DNA from 2 places in the Duganella hordei genome. Region 2 is predicted to be linked to the other one. Evidence: predicted binding sites of a transcription regulator. Region 2 holds the regulator's gene; the other holds the start of a gene.

Region 1 (10,131 bases), on a different contig from region 2:
CATGGGGCGCTCAGCTCCAGCGGCTCCAGCGCGCGCGTGTCGTCGATATGCAGCAGGGCGTCGAATTGCTGCGACAGATGCGCGTGGAAATAGTGGCTCTGGCGCTCCGTCTCGGGCCGGTAGATGACGCCGATGGCGCGCTCGAGCCGTTGCTTCCACAGCGCCTGGCTGCTTGCCGCGTCGCCGCGGAAGGGCAGCACGAAGCTGGGCAGGCCGCTGTGGTGCAGCAGCGCTTCATACGATTGCGGCAGCGCCGGCCGCACCCGCTTGCGTTCGGCGGCCGCATCCCAGTCGGAGGCGGCGGTGACCGTGCCATTGTAGGTCGTCATGCCGATCAGGAAGGCGCGCTCGCGGTAGCGCTCGCGCGCCAGCTGGCCCAGCGTCCACTCGCCGGTGCGGCCCGCCTCGGTGGCGCGGGCGTCGCCGATATGCGAGTTGTGGGCCCAGACCACGATGCGGGTGTGGCCGTCCGCGCTGTCCGGCCGCAGGTGCGCGGCCAGCGCGTCGAGCGTGCTGGCCATATGATGGTCGCGCAGGTTCCACGACGAGATATGGCCGCGGAACATGGTGCGGTAGTAGCGTTCGGCCTGCGTCACCAGCTGCGCGTTTTGGCGGGCGTAGAACAGCGCGTCGCGCGCCGCCGCGCCGTCGCCGCGCAGGTATCCGGCGGCCCTGGTGTTGAGTTCGACCAACTGCGCGATGACTTCGTTCTCGCACGACGGCGACAGGCCGAACGCGCTGGAATAGCCATAGCGCTGGCTGTCGGGGCGGAAGTGGTCGAGGCAGGCGTAGCGCGCCCGCGCGCGGCGGGCGCCGTCCGGGTCGACCTGGTCCAGGTAGGCCAGCACTTCGGCTATCGAGGTGTACAGGCTGTACAGGTCCAGGCCGTAGAACCCGACCCGCGGCGCTTGCGCGGGCAGGGCGGCGTTGTAGCGGCGCAGCCAGTCGACGAAATCGACCATGGAGGTGTTGCGCCACATCCAGGTGGGGAAGCGGCGGAAGCCGTCCAGCGCGGCGTCGGCGTTGGCGTCGATGCCCTCGCCGCGGACGTGGCGGTTGACGCGGTAGGCATCGGGCCAGTCCGCTTCGACGGCGACCGCCTGGAAGCCCCGTTCGGCGATCAGGCGCCGCGTCAGCCGTGCGCGTTCGTCGTAGAATTCCTGCGTGCCGTGGCTGGCCTCGCCGATCAGCACGATGCGGGCGTCGCCGATCAGCGCGAGCAGGCCGTCATAGTCGGCGGCGGCGCCAGTCAGTAGCTGGGCCGAGGCCGTCACTGCGCCGATCAACGCCGGCGTCGCCGCACCGTTTGCGGCAGCGGTGTCAGCGGTGTCAGTCGGGGTCATGATGGGCGGCAGCCGGTTGTAGGTTCGGGTCGGGCGGGATCCGGCGCCACGCCCGCGCCAGCAGGCTGGCCACTTCCTCGTCGCCGACTTGCTCGAAGTCGCGGTACCATTCGCCGACCGAATAGTAGGGATGGGGCGTGTGCAGGCAGACCAGCTCATCGACTTCGCCGCCCAGCGCCCGGCAGACCTCCCGCGGGGCGACGGGCACGGCTACAATGATTTTCGCCGGCCGCGCCTGGCGCGCCACGAGGATAGCCATGCGCATGGTGGCGCCGGTGGCCAGGCCGTCGTCGACCAGGATCACGATCCGGTCGCGCAATCGCGGTGGCGGACGGCCGCCGCGATAGCGTATTTCGCGCCTGGCGATTTCCTCGCGCTCGCGGTCGACCTCATCGGTCAGCGCGGCTGCCGGCATGCCGAGCAGCCTGAGCTCCTCGAGGTTGAGCAGGCACGGCCCTTCGCCGGCGACGGCGCCGATCGCATATTCCGGATAGCCGGGCAAGCCCAGCTTGCGCACCTGGACGACGTCCAGCGGCACCGCCAGCGCCTCGGCCACGGCGTAGGCGGTGGGCACGCCGCCACGCGGCAGGCCCAGCACGATGACGTCGCCACCCCCGGCGTAGCTGTGCAGCCGGTCAGCCAGCAGCTTGCCCGCGTGCAGTCGATTGTTGAACAGTCTACGCATGAGCCGACCTCGGAAATTCAGCGCTGCAATGTCCTCCGCGCTTGGGCGCCATCACTATGCGTTGGACGCGCCGCCGCCGGTTTGGTTCTCGGTCGGGAGAAAAAAACGCGGCAATCACAGCTCACCGGCGGCACGGCGCCAGCGGCGCATCACCAGATAGGCGCCGGGCCGCAGCGCACCTTTGAGGCAGCGCAATCTTGGCGGGGCGGCGGGTCATATGCTGGCAGGGTTGGCCGCGTCGCCGGGCGCTGGCGAGGCGGCGGACAGTCCTGTCACCTGGGAGGAAACATGCCGGCCAAACATCTGCTGTTTCACGACGACGCCCGCGCCAGGCTGCACGCCGGTATCAATACGCTGGCCAACGCGGTCAAGGTCACGCTGGGTCCCAGGGGCCGCACCGTGGTGCTGGACGACGGCCGGGGCGCGCCGATGATCATCAATTCCGGCGTCATCGTCGCCAGGGCGATCGAGTTGCCGGACAAGAGCGAGAACATGGGTGCGCAGATGGTGCGCGAGGTGGCGGCCAGGACGTCCGAGATGGCCGGCGACGGCACCACCACGGCGACGGTGCTGGCGCAGGCCATCATTTACCAGGGGATGAAGTATGTCGCCGCCGGCCTCGACCCGATGGACTTGAAGCGCGGCGTCGATGCCGCCGTCGAGGCCGTCGTGGCCGGCCTGCACGAGGCCTCCCGCACCATCGCCTCGAGCCAGGAAATCGCCCAGGTCGCCGCCATCTCCGCCAACGGCGATGCGGCGATCGGCGCCATGATCGCCCAGGCGCTGGAGCGGGTCGGGCGCGAGGGCGTGGTCAGGGCCGAGGACGGGCGCGGCCTGGACAACGAGCTGGAAGTGGTGGAAGGGCTGCAGTTCGACCGCGGCTACCTGTCGCCGTACTTCGTGGCCGACCCCGGCAAGGGACGGGTGGTGCTGGAGAACGCGCGGATCCTGGTCTGCGCCAGGCACATGTCGGCCGGCGCCGAGCTGTACGCCTTGCTGGAACAGCTGATCCAGGGCGGCCAGGCGCTGCTGGTCATTGCCGACGATGTCAGCGGCGACGCGCTGGCGACGCTGGTGGTCAACGCCTTGCGCGGCACGCTGAAGGTGTGCGCGGTCAAGGCGCCGGGATTCGGCGACGAGCGCGCGGCCCAGCTGGAAGACATCGCCGCCGTCACCGGCACGCAGGTGATCGCGCCGGCGGCCGGCATGGCGCTCGACAAGGCGACCCTCGACCAGCTGGGCCAGGCGCAGCGGGTCGAGGTCGACCATGACAGCACGACGATTATCGCCGGCGAGGCCAGCGCGGCGCGCATCGAGCGTCAGGCGGCGGCGATACGCCAGCAGCTGGGCAGGGTCGCCAACGCGGTCGAGCGCGGCCGGCTGGAGGCCCGCCTGGCGCGGCTGGGCGGCGGCGTCGCGCTGATCAAGGTCGGCGCCTCGACCGAGACGGAAATGAAGGAAAAACGCTCGCGCGTGGAAGACGCGCTGCATGCGACCAGGGCGGCGGTGGAGGAGGGTGTCGGCGCCGGCGGCGGCGTGGCGCTGCTGCGCGCGCGCGCAGCGCTCGACGCCGTGGCGACGGCGAATATGGCGCAGGAGTGTGGCGTGCGCATCGTGCGCCAGGCGCTGGAGGCGCCGCTGCGGCAGATCGTCGCCAACGCCGGCGGCGAGCCCGATGTCGTGATCGACAAGGTGCTCCATGGCGGCGGCGACTTTGGCTACAACGCGGCCACCGCCGAGTACGGCAACTTGACTGCGATGGGTATCATCGATCCGACCAAGGTCACCCGCCTGGCGCTGCGCAACGCCGCCTCGATTGCCGGCCTGGTGCTGACCACCGATTGCGTGGTGGTGGAGACGCAGCCGCCGGCCGATGTCGTCGTAGTCTAAAGAATAAAGACCAAGGCGGTACGCCGCCACGGAGGTGATCATGCCAAACGATCGATTGTCGGAACCCTTGTCGGCCCATGTCTGGCATACCAGGTACCGGGCCGGCGGCGACGCCGGCGAGGCGGACATCGCCGCCAGCTGGGAGCGGGTGGCGCTGGCGCTGTCGCAGCCCGATGCCCATCACCGCGACCAGTGGCGCGAACGCTATATGCAATTGCTGGCCGACTTCCGTTTCCTGCCGGGCGGCCGCATCCTGGCCGGCGCCGGCAGCGCGCGCCGCCGCACGCTGTTCAACTGCTTCGTCACCGGCACGCTGCACGACGCGCTGGACGGCATCTTTTCGGCGCTGGGGGAATCGATGGTGACGCTGCAGGCCGGCGGCGGCATCGGCTGCGATTTCTCCCCGCTGCGGCCGGCCGGCGCGCGGGCGATCCAGAGCGGCCATATCGCCTCCGGGCCGGTGTCGTTCATGCAGCTGTGGGAGAGCGCCTGCGCCACGCTGCTGTCGACCCACGAGCGCGACGGCGCCATGATGGCGACGCTGCGCTGCGATCACCCCGATATCGAACGCTTCATCGACGCCAAGCGGCAGGGCGGGACGCTGCGCCATTTCAACCTGTCGGTGCTGGTGAGCGACGCGTTCATGCAGGCGGTGGATGAGGATGCGCCGTGGCCGCTGGTGTTCCCTCTGGCCGGGCACCCGGTGCCGGACGGCGGCGTGGTGTGCGAACGGCTGTGGTCGGGCGGCGTGGCGCCCGAGCCCTGCCTGGTGGCCGCCACCGTCGGCGCCCGCGCGCTGTGGCGCCGCATCGCCGAGGCCGCCTTTGACTGCGGCGACCCCGGCGTGATCTTCATCGACCGCGTGCAGCGCTCGAACAACCTGCGCTACAGGGAAAGCATCAGCGCCTGCAATCCCTGCGGCGAAGTGCCGCTGCCGCCGCATGGCGCCTGCAACCTGGGCTCGCTGAACCTGACGCGCTTCGTCGAACAGCCGTTCGGCGCCCATCCGCGGCTGGACCTGCAGGGCATCTTTGCGGCCGCTACCACCGCCACCAGGATGCTGGACAATGTGTACGAGGTGTCGCCGTTTCCGCTCAGGGCGCAGGCAAGCGCCGCGCACGCGGCGCGCCGCATCGGCATCGGCATCACCGGCCTGGCCGATGCGCTGGCGATGCTGGGCGTGCGCTACGGCACGGACAGCTCGCTCGATATCGCCGACACCGTCATGCGCACCGTCAGCCACGCGGCCTACCACGCGTCGATCGCGCTGGCCCGCGAGCGCGGCGCGTTTCCGGCCTACCGCGCGGCCGAGTACCTGGGCGGGGACTTCATCCAGTCGCTGCCGCAGGACATCATCGAGGGCATCTGGCGCGACGGCATCCGCAACAGCCACCTGACCGCGATTGCCCCGGCCGGCAGCATCAGCGTGCTCGCCAACAATATCTCCAGCGGCATCGAACCGGTCTACGCCTTTCAACTGCGGCGCGAGGTGCGCACCGCCGGCGGCGGCACGGCGGTCATGGAGGGCAGCGACTATGCCTGGCGCCTGTTTCGACAGCTGCACGGCGAGCATGTCCCGCTGCCGGACGCGCTGGTCGAGGCGGCCGACGTCGACCCGGCGCGGCAGCTGCTGCTGATGGCGCGCTTGCAGGCACATGTCGACCAATCGATCTCCAAGACCGTCAACCTGCCCGCGCAGGCCGGCGTGGAGCAGGTCGAGGCGCTGCTCAACGACGCCTACCGGCTGGGCCTCAAGGGCTGCACGGTGTTTCGTGCCGGCGGCGCCGTCGAGCCGGCGCTGACGCGCTGCGGCCAGCGGCGCGGCCCCGCCGGCGTCTAGGGCGCCGGCAGCTTCAGCGGTTCCCTGAACCGGATGACCTGGCTGACGCCGTCGGCGTCGACCACCTCCATGCTCAGCAGGTTGACGCCCTTGGTCTCGATAAACACTTCGCGCGGGCGCCGTATCATGTGGTCGAGCCCCTCCGCCATGATCGCGATGAGGTCGTTCTTCGGATCGTAGACGACACCGGTCAGCGGCAGCCATTCGGCCGCAAACTGGCTGCCGATCTGCAGCGATGCGACTTCGATGCCGACGTTCATTCCCTCCAGAAGTGTGGAGACGTGATCGAAGTACGGCTTCCATGCCGTTTTCTCGAGCTTGCTGGTGGTGGTCATGGCTGGTCTCCCATAGTACGGCGGCGGGACGGTCCGCCTTCCTGTTTTTGACCATCGCCGCGGCCGAGGATTCCCTCCTTGGGCCAATACAGTGCGCATTTGACCGAGATCAAGGATGTCACGTGGGTGGCGGGACTAGCATGATCCGGTACACGAGGGGTGTGCAAGAACACTAACCCAGGAGGGAACGCTATGCCTATTCATACCAAGCGGAAAAGCGTACTGGCTAGTCTGGTGGCATTGGCCATCTGCGGCGCAACGGTGGCGCAGGCGGCGGGCCAGGCTGATCAATCGAACCAGTCCAGCCAGGCCGACACCAGTTCCAAGCCGGCGCAAAGCGCGACGCGGCGCGTCAGCGACGCGCTGGCCGTGGTACGCCAGCTCGAGGCCGAGCCGCGCATGAAGCAATTGCTGCAGCAGGCCAAGGGCGTGCTGATCGTGCCGTCGTACGGGCGCGCGGCGCTCGGCGTCGGTGCCCACGGCGGCGCCGGCCTGCTGCTGCTCAAGCGCACCGACGGCAGCTGGAGCGGACCGGCGTTCTACGACCTCGGCGGGCTGACGGTGGGCCTGCAGGTCGGCGCCGAGGGCGGGGCGATCGCCATGGTCCTCAACAACGACAAGGCGGTCGCCGAGTTCATGAAGAAAAACAACTTCGCCCTCAGCGCCGAGGCCGGCCTGACCGTGGTCAACTGGTCCAAGCTGGCCCAGGGCACGGCGGGCACCGGTGATGTGGTCGCCTGGAGCGGCACCAAGGGCTTGTTCGGCGACGCCGTGGCGATCGGACTGAACGACATCCGCTTCAATCAAAACCTGACCAACGCCTACTACGGCCGCACGCTGTCGCCGAAGGACATCGCCGCCGGCACCGTCAGCAATCCGCAGGCGCAGCCGCTGCAACAGGCGCTGGGCGAGGCCTCGACCATCACCAAGTAGCGGCGACGCAAGGAGGAAGTCATGATGACCGATAGCGACATCAAGAAGAACGTCGAGCACGAGCTGGCCTGGGATGCCGATCTGGCCGCGGCCGACGTGGGCGTTTCTGTGCGCGAGAAAATCGTCACGCTCAGTGGCTTTGTCCGCAGCTACAGCCAGAAGATCGTCGCGGAACGCGCCGCGCAGCGCGTCGTCGGCGTGGCTGGCGTGGCCAACGATATCGAGGTGCGGCTGGCCGGCGAGGGCCGGCTCGACGCCGACATCGCACGCGAAGCGGCCTCCGTGCTCAAATTCCAGCTGCCGCACTCGGCCGAATCGATCCAGGTGGTGGCCGACGGCGGCATGCTCAAGCTGGAGGGCGAGGTGGAATGGAACTACCAGCGCCAGCGCGCCGAACAGGCGGTGCGCCGGATACGCGGCGTGCGCGGCGTCACCAACCAGATACACCTGCGGCCGGCGGTCGAGCCCCACGACGTGGAGCGCAAGATCGTTGCGGCCTTTCACCGCAATGCCGCGGTCGATGCGGCCAGGCTGCGGGTCGAGGCCAGCGGCGGCACGGTGACGCTTCATGGCAGCGTGCGTTCATGGTCCGAGCGCGAGGCGGCCGAGCGGGCGGCCTGGCTGGCCCCCGGCGTGACCCACGTCAACAACCTGATCACCATCGATGCCACGCTGACGCGCTGACGGCGCCGGGGGCCTTCCATGTTTAAACATATCCTGTTTCCCACCGACGGCGAGGCGCCGTCCATCGCCGCCATGACGCCGTGCCTGAGCTTCGCCAAAGAGACGGGCGCCCGGCTGACGGTACTGCACGTGACCGAGCCATTCCACGTGCTGAGCACGCGCGCCGAGGTGCTAGCCGATACCCCGGAAGGCTACGCGGTCCATAGCCAGGAGCGGGCCCGCGCTTGCGTGGAGCGGGTGGCGACCGCCGCCCGCTCGAGAGGCGTGGCGTGCGACACGCTGACGATGGAGCATGAGCATCCGTATGCAGCCATCATCGACGCCGCGCTCCAGCATCATTGCGACCTGGTGGCGATGGCGTCGCACGGCCGCAGGGGCGTGCAGGCGCTGCTGCTGGGCAGCGAAACCCAGAAAGTGCTGACCCACTGCCATTTGCCGGTGCTGGTGTTTCGTTGAGTACCGATCTACCTGCGACGGGAAGGGTCGGGCCGGCGGCGGGCGCCGTCATGCGGGCCATGGTGCTGGAACACAGCAGCGCCGGTGCGCGGTTGCGTGAGCGCGAGTGCGGCGTGCCGCGTCCGCGCGGCCACGACGTGCTGCTGCGGGTGTCGGCCTGCGGCGTCTGCCGTACCGACCTGCACCTGCTGGACGGCGAGCTGGCGCCGCGCCGGCTGCCGCTGGTGCCCGGGCATGAGATCGTCGGCGTCGTGAGCGCCGTCGGCGGGCGCGTACGACGGTGGCAGGTGGGGCAGCGGGTCGGCGTTCCGTGGCTGGCCCACAGTTGCGGCGTGTGCGCGTTTTGCCGCGCCGGCCGGGAAAACCTGTGCGACCGCGCCCGCTTCACCGGTTGCGACCGGCACGGCGGCTATGCCGGCTACGCGCTGGCCGACAGCCGCTATTGCCTGCCGCTGCCGGACCGCTACGACGATGTGCATGCGGCGCCGCTGCTGTGCGCCGGCCTGATCGGCTATCGCGCCTATGCGATGACCGGCGCCGCCAGGCGGCTGGGCTTGTACGGCTTCGGCGCAGCCGCCCACATCGTGGCCCAGCTGGCGGTGGCGCAGGGGCGCGAAGTGTACGCGTTCACACGTGACGGCGACACGCGCTCGCAGCAGTTCGCCCGGTCGCTGGGGGCGGTGTGGGCCGGCCCATCGAGCGGCCCGGCGCCGGTGCCGCTGGACGCGGCCATCCTGTTCGCCGCCGACGGCCGGCTGGTGCCGCTGGCGCTGGCCGCCTGCGCCAAGGGTGCGACGGTGGTCTGCGCCGGCATCCACATGAGCGACTTGCCGGCCATGCCGTATGCGCTGCTGTGGGGCGAACGCAGCCTGCGCTCGGTGGCCAATCTGACGCGGGCCGACGGCGCCGCGTTCATGCGGCTGGCCGCGCAGATCGACCTGCGCACCGCGCCGGTGACGTATCCGCTGCTGCAGGCGAATGAAGCGCTGGCCGACCTGAGGGCCGGCGCATTTGACGGCGCGGCCGTGCTGGTGCCGGACCATGGGCGCTGACGCGCCGTTGGCGCAGGCCGCCGTACGCCAGCGGCAGCTGATCCATGCGCTGGCGCGGCGGCTCGACGGCCAGCTGATCGAAACCCATATCTCATGGGTGCTGCTGGCCGGCGCGCACGCCTACAAATTCAAGAAGGCGCTCCGGCTCGACTGGCTCGACTACAGCGACGTCGAGGCGCGGCGCCGCTGCTGCGAGGAGGAACTGCGGCTGAACCGGCGGCTGGCGCCCAGCCTGTACCTTGGCGTGGAGGCGGTCACCGGCAGCGCGTGCCAGCCACAGTTCGGCGGCACCGGCCCGGTGCTGGACTACGCCGTACGGATGCTGCGCTTCGACCAGCAGGCGCTGTGGACGGCGCGACTGGCGCACGGCAGTCTTGATGCCGGCGAGGCGCGGGACCTGGGCCTGCTGCTGGCCGACTTTCATGCCGGCGCCGCGCGCGCATCGGCCGACACGCCGTGGGGCACGCCGACGGCCATCTGCGAGCGCACCGGCGCCGATCTGGCCGAAGTGAACGCGCTGCTGCCACCGGCCTCACCGGCGCGCGCGACGCTGGCGCGGCTGGCGGCCTGGCTGGACGCGCAGCAGCGCCGGCTGGCCAGCCGCTACGCGCGGCGCCGGGCCGGCGGCTGGGTGCGCGAATGCCACGGCGATCTGCACTGCGGCAATATCCTGACCTTGGCGGACCAGGTGTTGGTGTTCGACGGCATCGAATTCAACGCCAGCCTGCGCTGGACCGACGTGCAGCAGGACCTGGCCTTTGTCTGCATGGATTTGCAGTGCCGCGGCCGCGCCGACCTGGCCGCGCGGCTGTTGGACGCCTATCTGCAGCGCGGTGGGGACTATGACGGCGCGGTGCTGCTGCCGTATTACCGCTGCCAGCGGGCGCTGGTGCGGGCCAAGGTGGCGCTGCTG
Region 2 (10,131 bases):
GCGGGCGATGACTTGCCGTGCCTGGATGCCGCGCAGTTCGATATAACTGCGCGCCACCTCGGCGGCGACCGAGACCTGCACGTTGGCCAGCGTGGCCGCGCTGGCCTGCAGCGTGGCCGCACCGGCCGCCAGTGCATGATGGTTGGCGCCAAACAGGTCCGGTTCCCAGCTGGCATCGAAGCCCAGGTTGTAGCTATTGGTGGCGGACGCCCCGTCGAGCTTGCTACGCTGGGCCTGGGCGCTGCCGACCACGGTGGTGGCCAGCGCTGCGGCTGCGGCATCGCGCGTGGCGCGCGCCTGCTGCAGCGAAGCGCGCGCCGACGCGATGCTGGTGTTCGCTTGCAGGGCGCGCGTCACCAACTGCTCGAGCAGCGGATCGTCGAAGCGGCGCCACCAGCCGGCAAGCGCGGCGCCATCGGACGCGGAGGACGTGGCGGTGTGGCCGGAAGACCAGGCCGGCGGCGGCTGGAACGCCGGCGCCGGCGGCGGCAGATCGACCGGGCGCAGCAGGCTGCAGCCGGTCAGACAGGCCAACAACAGCGGCGCCCCCGCCCTTCCGAGCCGGATGGCCGCCGTCGGCGGCGCGACGTTGGTGTGGTACATGACATGCTCTCGTTTGGGCCGAACGGGCTTTTACTATGAGAGCAAGTGAGTGAAAAAACCATGATCCAGATCAAAACGCACCGCAGGCACGGTGTTTCAGTGCCTCGGTCCGACGTCGATGCCAGCGGCCGGCGTCAGTCCAGATCCGCGGCGTCGTGCCGCTCCAGCACCTGGTCTTGGGGGTTGCCGAACGTGCGGTTCACCTTGCGGCCGCGGATGACGGCCGGACGCGCGGCGATCTCGTCGGCCCAACGCCGCACATGCCGGTACTCGTGCACCGACAGGAATTCGGCGGCGCTGTACAACTGCCCCAGCACCATGCCGCCGTACCACGGCCAGACCGCCATGTCGGCGATCGTGTACTCGTCACCGGCGACGTAGCGGTGTTCGGCCAGCTGGCGGTCCAGCACGTCGAGCTGGCGCTTGGTTTCCATCGCATAGCGGTCGATTGGATATTGCAGCTTTTCCGGCGCGTAGGCGTAAAAGTGGCCGAAGCCGCCGCCGACAAACGGCGCCGAACCCATCTGCCAGAACAGCCAGTTCAGGGTTTCGGTGCGCGCCGCCGTTTCCGTGGGCAGGAAGGCGCCGAACTTTTCCGCCAGATACATCAGGATGGAGCCGGACTCGAACACGCGCAGCGGCTGCGCGCCGCTGCGGTCGACCAGCGCGGGGATCTTGGAGTTGGGATTGACCGCCACAAAGCCGCTGGAGAACTGGGCGCCCTCGTTGATGCGGATCAGCCAGGCGTCGTATTCGGCGCCGCCATGGCCGAGCGCCAGCAGCTCTTCCAGCATGATGGTGACCTTCACGCCGTTGGGCGTGCCCAGCGAATACAGTTGCAGCGGATGCTTGCCGACCGGCAGTTCCTGTTCGTGGGTGGCGCCGGCGACCGGGCGGTTGATGTTGCCGAACGTGCCGCCCGACGATGCCGGCGCGACCCAGATCGCCGGCGGTACATACTTCGATGGATCCGTCATGCATCTCTCCTCACAGTGAGCGTGCAAGCTGCTGCTTGCGCGCGAAAAACCATTCTATCCGAAGCCGGCCCTTTTTGATTTGCATCAATCAAATTGCACGGGCGAGTCTCTACGATGGCTGCATTGAACAAGTGAATGGAGATCGACATGAGTCCCGACAGCAGCGCCCACGTCATAGACGAGCTCAACAGTAGTCTGCTGCTGCGGCGCCGCGAACTGGCGCAGCAGTTGCGCCAGCGCCTGCACCAGGCCGACGAGCAACAGCAGATGGCGCTGTTTAATAGCTACGCGATCGATGCCGACCAGGCCGAAGCGTGCCAGCTCAGCGACACCGACATCGCGCTGCTCAATCACGAATTGATGGAATTGCGCGCCGTCGACGAGGCGCTGGAACGCGTGCGCGCGGGCAGCTACGGCACCTGCGTGCAGTGCGGCGCGGCCATCGCGGCGGCCCGTTTGCGGGCCGAGCCCAGCGCCCAGACGTGCGTGGATTGCCAGACGGCGGTCGAACGGTCGGGACGCGCGCCGGGCTGAGCCGGCGGCAGGCTCACTGCCTCAGGCCACCGCCGGCGTGCGGCCGAGCGCCTTGGCGGCCACCTTGGTGCCGTCCTGGTCGGCGCCGGTCGCCAGCGCCTCGAGGCTGGCGCGGTCGACAATGGTCAGGTCGCGCTTGTCGACCCGTATCCAGCCGTTGCTGCGAAAGCGCGACAGCAGCCGGCTGATGCTTTCGATGGTCAGGCCCAGGTAGTCGCCGATGTCCTCGCGCGACATGCGCAGCTGGTAGCTGTTGGGGGAGTAGCCGCGCGCCGCATAGCGCGTCGACAGATTCAGCAGGAACAAGGCGAAGCGCTGCTCGGCCCGCATATTGGCGAGAAACATCATCGCGTTTTGCTCGCGCATGATTTCCTGGCTCATGATGCGGTGGAAGTGCTGCAGCAGCTGCGGCACGTCGGCGAACAATTCCTGCAGCCGGGCGAACGGGATCTCGCACACTTCGCTGTCTTCCAGCGCCACCACGCCGCAACCGTGCTGGCCGGTGCCGATGGCGTCCATGCCCAGCAGCTCGCCGGCCATCTGGAAGCCGGTAATCTGCTGCTCGCCGCGGTGGTTGACGCGCGAGGTCTTGAAATGGCCGAAACGCACGGCATACAGGTTGTTGAACGGCTGTTCCATGCGGCACAGGTTTTCGTCGCGTTCGACGCGGCGGCGGCGGCCGATGATCTTGTCGAGGCGGCTGACCTCGGCGTCGTTCAGCCCCACCGGCAGGCACAGGTTCTTCAAGCCGCACATCGCGCATTTGTTCTGGCTGCTGCTCACGGCACCGCCATTGTGTGTTGCCAGTTGGAGGTTGGTCGTCATGTTCGCTGCTCCCTGTTGTGTTTTTCGCAGCATCTGAGCGTTGGCTGCGGTATGGAGACAGTATCGGCGATCGGCGGCCGCGCGGTTATCGGGCTTCGCTGCCGTGTCGCGTAGGGGAGTCCGGACAGAAATCTGTAGGGCTTCCCCTACAACCTTTGCAATATGAAACTAGATGATGCCGTGCTCCAACGCATACCGGGTCAGCTCGGCATTGCTGTCGAGGCCCATTTTCTCCAGGATGCGGGCGCGGTAGGTGGTCACCGTGTTGGGGCTCAGGTGCAGCGTCTCGCCGATGCGCACCAGCGATTCGCCGGCCGCGATCAGCTTGAACACCTCCAGCTCGCGGTTCGACAGCGCCTCGAGCTTGCCCACCTCGCCGCCGCCGATCAGGCTGGCCAGCTTTTCCAGCAGGGCCGGGCTCACGTGCTTGCCCCCGGATGCGGCCTTGCGCACCGCCGCCACCAGCGCCGTGGTTGGCGCATCCTTGGTCAGGTAGCCGGCCGCGCCCAGCTTGAGCGCGCGCACGGCGTAGATATCTTCGGCGTAGGTGCTCAGCATCAGCACCGCCAGCTTGGGCCGCTCGGCGCGCAACTGCTTGAGCAGCTCCAGCCCGTTCTTGCCGGGCATGGTGATGTCGAGCAGCGCCACGTCGAATTCCTGCGCCTGCGCCAGCTGCAGCGCCTCGTTGGCGTTGCAGGCTTCGCCGTCGACGCGGATGTCGTCGACCGTGCTCAGCATCAAGCGCACGCCGTTGCGGGCGATCGCGTGGTCGTCGACCAGCAGCACGCGGATGGGATTATTGCTCATGGTGTGCGTCCAATGGCAGGCGCAGCAGCAGGGTCGTGCCCTGCCCCGGCCTGCCGGTGATTTTCAATTCGCCGTCGAAATGACGGCTGCGTTCGTGCATGCCGAGGATGCCCCAGGACTCGCGATTGAGCAAGCGCTCGGCCGCGATACCCTTGCCGTCGTCGTCGATGCGCAGCTGCAGCACGCCGTCGGCGTAGTCTACCCGCAGCTGCACCGCGCTGGCCTCGGCGTGCCGCACCACATTGGTCAGCGCTTCCTGCGCGATGCGGAACAGCATCGTGCTGCGCTCGGCGCCCAGCTCCAGCGCCGACGCGGCCGGGCTGATGGCGCAGGCGCAGTGCAGGCCGGAGCGGCGTTCGATCTGCTCCGCATACCATTCCAGCGCGGCCCACACGCCCAGCTGGTCGAGCACGCTGGGCCGCAGGTCGGTGATGACCCGGCGCACCGTCTCGATCGCGTCCTGGGCCAGTCCGGCCGCCTCGGCCAGCAAGGGCTCGGGCGCCGCACCGGCCGCCGCGCCGCGGTCCATGCTGACCGAGATATAGGCCTTGATGCCGGTCAGCAGGCCGCCCAGCTCGTCATGGATTTCCTGGGCGATGCGCTTGCGCTCGTGTTCCTTGATTCTTTCCTGGTGCGCCGCCAGGTCGCGCTGCGCCTGCTGCGACGCCAGCAAGGCCTGTTCAGTCAGCTTATTCTGGGTGATGTCGATCATGATGCCCTGCATGAACAGCGGCCGTCCCTCGTCGTCGCGCACCAGCTCGGCCTGGTCGCGGAACCACAGCGCCTGGCCGTCGCGTGCCGACAGCCGGTATTCCAGCCGCAGCGGGCTGCCGTCGCGGCGGCAATCGTCCAGCGCGCGCAGCGTGGACGCGCGCTGCGCCGGATCCATCTGCCGCCCGTGCAGCCCGGGGTCGGCCAGCCACTCGGCGGGGGTGAAGCCAAGCATGCCGATCTGCGGACTGATGTAGCGCAGCGCGCCGCCCTCGCCCAGCTCGGCGATGTAGGTGATGGCCTGCATCTGCTCGACCAGCGTGCGGAACTGCGCCTCGGCCTGGCGCTTGTCGTTGAGCAGGCGCTGCTCGCGCAGCATGCGGTGGATCGCCCCCGGCAGGAATTCCAGGTAGCGGCCGTCGACGTCCTTGACCAGGTAGTCGCGCGCGCCGCGCCGCATCGCCTCGGCCGCCACGGCGGCGCTGTCGGCCCCGGTCAGCATCATCACCGGGATGGCCTGGCCGGCGCCGTCGGCGTTCAGGTGGGCCAGGAATTCGAGGCCGGTCAGGTCCGGCAGATGGTAGTCGAGCAGGATGCAGTCGGGCCGCTGCTCGCGCGCCAGCTCGAGCCCGCGCTCGCCGCTGTCGGCCTCCAGCAGCGCAAAGCCGCCGGTGGCATCGGCAGCGAAGGCGCGCCGGCACGCCATGCGGTCGACCACGTCATCCTCGACGATCAGCACCCGCAATACCGCTGGGGCGCCGGCGCCGTTGTCGGCAAGGTCGGCGTTCACGGCATCTCGCTGATGGTCCAGTACAGGTCGATCGAGCGCATCATCTCGACGAAGCGGCGGTAGTCGACCGGCTTGGCCATGTAGCCGGCCACGCCCAGGTCGAAGCTGCGCACCTTGTCCTGCTGCTCCTCGGAGGTGGTCAGCACCACCACCGGGATGCGCCGCAGCGACGGGTCGAGCTTGATCTGCTGCAGGAACTCGATGCCGTTCATGATCGGCATGTTCAAGTCCAGCAGGATGATGCAGGGCCGTTCCTGCGCCGGGTCGCGCAGATACTCCAGGCCAGCCTCGCCGTTTTCCATGCTGATCACGGCGTTGCCGACGTGGATTTCCTTCAATGCCCGCTTGATCGTCATGATGTCGACGTGGTCGTCTTCGACCAGCAGGATGGGTTTGTTACTCACTTTCATGGGCTTGTCCTGTTCTGGGTTGCGACGGAGAGGACTTGGGCAGCGTGAACCAGAACGTGCTGCCCTGCCCGGTCTGCGATTCAAGCCAGATCCGTCCCTGATACATTTCTACGATTTTCTTGGCCAGCGCCAGCCCCACGCCGGTGCTCTCGACCCGGTCGCGCGAGGCCAGCGTCTGGAACAGCTGGAAGATGCGCTCGAAATGGCGCTGCTCGATGCCGGGGCCGTTGTCGCGCACGCTGAAGCGCCAGTGGCTGCCGTCGTCGGCGCAATCGATGTCGATCCGCCCGTCCGGCTTGTCCATGTATTTGATGGCGTTGGAAATCAGGTTGTGGAACACCTGCTGGATGCGGGTCGGCTCGATCAGCACGGTCGGCAGGCCCGGCGCGACCGTGATGCGGAACCGCGGCGGCGGCGCCAGCAGGTCCACCACGTCGGCCAGCAGCCGGTTCAGGTCGACCGGCGTATGCGCTTCCTTGACCCGGCCCACGCGCGAATACTGCAGGATGCCGTCGATCAGGCTGCCCATGCGGTGCACCCGGTTGATCAGCAGCCGCATGTGTTCCTTGCCTTCGTCGTTGAACTGCTCGGCGTAGTCGGTGGCCAGCCAGTCGGCCAGCGAGCCGATGCCGCGCAGCGGCGCCTTCAGGTCGTGCGACACCACGTAGGCGAAGTTGGTCAGTTCCTCGTTGGCGCTGCTGATCTCCTGCATCAGGCGGCGGTTGTGCTCCTCCGCCAGCTTGCGCTCGGAAATGTCGCGCACCATGCCGGTGAACATGCGCCGCGCGCCCAGCTGCATCTCGACCACCGACAGCTCCATCGGGAACACGCTGCCATCCTTGCGCAAGCCCTCGACTTCGCGGCCCTTGCCGATGATGCGCTGTTCGCCCGTCTCGCGGTAGTGCGCCAGGTAGCCGTCGTGCAGCGCGCGGTGCGGCTGCGGCATCAGCATCGACACGTTGCGGCCGGCCGCCTCGGCCTCGCTGTAGCCGAACAGGCGCTGCGCGGCCGGGTTCAGGCGCTCCATCACGCCCTGCTCGTCGATGGTGATGATGGCGTCGACGGCGGTCTCGAAGATGGCGCGCATGCGCGCCTCGCTTTCCTGCAGCGCCTGCTCGGCCTTCTTGCGTTCGGTGACGTCGTGGATGGTGGCCAGCACCAGCGGCAGCGCATGCGAGGTGTGCAGCGGCGACAGGCTGACCTCGACGGCGAACTCGTGGCCGTCGCGGTGCTGCCCGAACAGCTCGGCGCCGGCGCCCATCGCGCGCGAGCGCGGCTGCTGGAAAAAGTCGCCGCGCTGGCCCACGTGGGCGTGGTGGAAGCGGGCCGGTATCAACGCCTCGACCGTCATGCCGCTCAACTCGTTGGGGCCGTAGCCGAACATCCGCTCCAGCGCGGGATTGCCCAGCACGATGCCGCCGGCATGGTCGACAATCAGCATGGCGTCGGTGGCCGACGCCAGCAGCCACTCCAGGCTCTGGCCTTCGATAAGGAGATTTTTCAACGGACTATCCTGAACAGTTGCGCCGGTCCGGCGTTCATGCCCAAGATGATACGATCGAACCGCGCCGAATGCCAAAAAATATTTCGAAAGCAACTGTTGCGCGGTGGCTTGCATGCGCATAGCGACCGGCCTTGTATTCCCGGCGATTTTGATCTGGATCAATTGATGCTACAGACGTGGCCTGCGCGCGCCCGTACATTGTAGCCATGAATCCCCCACCCTCAGCCGAGCTGGACCAGCTCGCCGACCGTCTGCACCGGCTGCGCGCCGCATTGGACGGACAGCTGCGCCGGCATCTGGCGCAGGCGCCGGCGTGGCTGGCGGCGGCGCTGCTGGAGCACCGGGCCATGCTGGACGATTCCGGCGTGGCCCGCCAGTTGCGCGGTTGCGACATGGTGCTGCTGGCCGAGGAGCTGACCGCCTTGCGCCGCATCGAGGGCGCCTGCGCGCGCCTGGCCGCCGGCACCTACGGCCGCTGTGTCAGCTGCGGTGGCCCCGTCGCGCCGGAGCGCCTGCGGGTGCAGCCGGCCGCGCTGACCTGCCTGGCCTGCCAGGAGGATTTCGAACGGCATCCGCACCGGCGCCTGCCCCTGCCACAGCCACCCATGACAAGAAGGAAGCAGACCATGTCCTATAAAACCATCCTCGTGCAGGCCGACAAATCCCAGCCCGCCGCGCGCGCCATCGAGATGGCGGCCCAGCTGGCGGTCGCGTTCGAAGCCCATCTGGTCGGCGTCGCCAGCAGCGGCATCAACCGGTTCATCCAGCAGTCCAGCCTGTTCCCCCCGGGCGCGCCGGGCATGCCGATCGAGGTCGGCGACCTCGGTTTCCTGCGCGAGCGTGCCGGCCTGGCGCTGGGCGACTTCGCGGCCGCCGCCGGCCGGCTCGGCGTGCAATCGCACGAGAAGCGCTGCGTCGACGACGAGCTCGATGTGGGCTTGGCGTTGCACGCCCGCTATGCCGACCTGGTGGTGGTTGGCCAGGCCGATCCGGACCACGCGGGCGCCACCCCGGCGCCGGGACTGGCCCAGCAAGTGATGCTGCACGCGCCCAGGCCGGTGCTGGTCACGCCCCACTCCGGCCGCATGGCACGCATCGGCCACAAGGTCATGGTGGCCTGGGACGGCAGCCTCGAGGCCACGCGCGCCGTCACCGCCGCCATACCGCTGCTGCAGCGGGCGGCCAAGGTCACGCTGGCCATCTTCAATCCCTACGCCCCTCATCAGGCGCACGGCGAGCAGCCGGGCGCCGACCTGGCGCTGTACCTGGCCCGGCACGGCATCACCGTCGAGGTCGAGCGGCGGGACACCCCTTTCGACGTCGGCAACGAGCTGCTGACCTTGGCCTCGGACATCGACGCCGACCTGATGGTCATGGGCGGCTACGGCCATACCCGTTTCCGCGAGGTGGCGCTGGGCGGCGTCACCCGGACCATCCTCGGCGCGATGACCTTGCCGGTGCTGATGGCGCACTGACGCGGACGCGCACATGGACATCGGCGCGGATTTGATCGGGCTGGGCGCGGCCCTCGGCAGCGGCATGTTGATCGGCATCGAACGCGAGCGGCGCAAGGGCGCCACGCCCACCCACGCGCTGGCCGGGGTGCGCAGCTTTGCGCTGGTGGCGCTGGCGGGCGCGCTGGCGCAGACCATCTCCAGCGCGCTGGTGCAGGCGACAGCGCTGCTGGTGGTGGCGCTGGCCCTGATCAGCTATTCCCGCGGCAACGTGCAGGAAGCGGGCATGGTCACCGAGCTGGCGCTGTTCCTCAGTTTTCTGCTGGGCGTGAACGCGATCGCCCATCCGGCCGTGTCGGCCGGCCTCGCGGTGCTGGTGGCGTCGATGCTGGATTTGCGCGCGCCGTTGCACCATTTCGTCCGCGTCACGCTCAAGAGCGGCGAACTGCGCGACGGCCTGATGCTGGCCGGCGCCGCGCTGGTGGTGTGGCCGCTGCTGCCGGACGCCGCCAACGGCTGGCTGCTGGGCGCCAATCCGCGCCGCATGTGGGGCCTGGTGGTGTTGATGATGAGCTTGCAGGCCGGCGCGCATATCGCGCTGCGCATGGCCGGTCCGCGCATGGGCCTGGCGTTGACGGGGCTGGCGTCGGGCTTCGTCTCCAGCGTGGCCGCCACCGCCGACATGGGCCAGCGCTGCCGCCGCGATCCGGCCCTGCTGGCGGCCTGCGCGGCGGCGGCGCTGCTGTCGAACGTGGCCACCTACATCCTGCTATTGGTGGTCGCGCTGACCATCGCGCCGGCCCAGCTGCTGACGCTGGCGCCCACGCTGGGCTGCGCCATGACGGCAACCCTGCTGGTGTCGGCCGCGACCTTGCGGACGGTGCCGGACACCTTGCAACGCCCGGCGCGCGGCGGCCGCGTGTTCAGCATCCGGCAGGCGCTGCTGTTCGCGCTGATCTTGAGCGGCGCCACGGCCCTGCTGGCCTATGCCAATACCTATCTGGGCGCGCCGGCCGCCATGCTGGGCGCCCTGCTGGTCGGCCTGGTCGATGTGCACGCGGCGGCCAGTTCCATCCTGTCGCTGGCCGACAGCGGCGTGCTGACGCCGGGCGCGACCCGGCATATCCTGCTGTTTGCGCTGGCGGCCAACACTTCCAGCAAGCTGGTGGCCGCGGCGGCCGGCGGGCGGCCCTTCCTGCGGCGCGTGGGCGGCGGGCTGGTGCTGATACTGCTGGCGGCCAGCCTGCCTTCGCTGCTGGCCTACAGCTGGCGCTGAGGCGCCGTCGTCAGCGGAACACCAGCACCGGCACCTGGCTGTGGGTCAGCACCTTTTGTGTTTCGCTGCCCAGCAGCATGCCCTTGATGCCGCGCCGGCCGTGCGAGGCCATGCAGATCAGATCGCACCCCTGCTGTTCGGCGGTGCGGATGATGACCTCGTACGGCTGGTCGTCCGTGACCGTGATGGTCTTGCACTGAACGCCCAGCTCGCGGGCGGCCTGCTCGATTTCCTCCAGAT

The links. Region 2 encodes FNR, which switches genes on or off when oxygen is low (the NO sensors DNR and NnrR bind a similar motif). Its sites were predicted from a motif close to TTGATNNNNATCAA; they were not measured.
Region 1: the regulator FNR is predicted to act here: its motif matches at 6,193-6,206, upstream of ABWW33_RS20850 (lipid-binding SYLF domain-containing protein).

The regions. Positions count from the first base shown of each region.
Region 1 covers NZ_BPWI01000009.1:147,173-157,303, forward strand. Annotated here, with positions in the region: gene ABWW33_RS20825 (erythromycin esterase family protein) at 1-1,343, opposite strand, end outside; gene ABWW33_RS20830 (phosphoribosyltransferase) at 1,330-2,028, opposite strand; gene groL (chaperonin GroEL) at 2,317-3,918, shown strand; gene ABWW33_RS20840 (adenosylcobalamin-dependent ribonucleoside-diphosphate reductase) at 3,959-5,758, shown strand; gene ABWW33_RS20845 (DUF5335 domain-containing protein) at 5,755-6,093, opposite strand; gene ABWW33_RS20850 (lipid-binding SYLF domain-containing protein) at 6,286-7,026, shown strand; gene ABWW33_RS20855 (BON domain-containing protein) at 7,048-7,710, shown strand; gene ABWW33_RS20860 (universal stress protein) at 7,729-8,166, shown strand; gene ABWW33_RS20865 (zinc-dependent alcohol dehydrogenase family protein) at 8,217-9,218, shown strand; gene ABWW33_RS20870 (bifunctional aminoglycoside phosphotransferase/ATP-binding protein) at 9,208-10,131, shown strand, end outside.
Region 2 covers NZ_BPWI01000001.1:835,416-845,546, reverse strand. Annotated here, with positions in the region: gene ABWW33_RS03570 (efflux transporter outer membrane subunit) at 1-603, opposite strand, end outside; gene yghU (glutathione-dependent disulfide-bond oxidoreductase) at 738-1,580, opposite strand; gene ABWW33_RS03560 (TraR/DksA family transcriptional regulator) at 1,728-2,114, shown strand; gene fnr (fumarate/nitrate reduction transcriptional regulator Fnr) at 2,136-2,939, opposite strand; gene ABWW33_RS03550 (response regulator) at 3,108-3,746, opposite strand; gene ABWW33_RS03545 (response regulator) at 3,736-5,247, opposite strand; gene ABWW33_RS03540 (response regulator) at 5,244-5,657, opposite strand; gene ABWW33_RS03535 (sensor histidine kinase) at 5,644-7,161, opposite strand; gene ABWW33_RS03530 (universal stress protein) at 7,368-8,636, shown strand; gene ABWW33_RS03525 (MgtC/SapB family protein) at 8,650-9,891, shown strand; gene ABWW33_RS03520 (universal stress protein) at 9,902-10,131, opposite strand, start outside.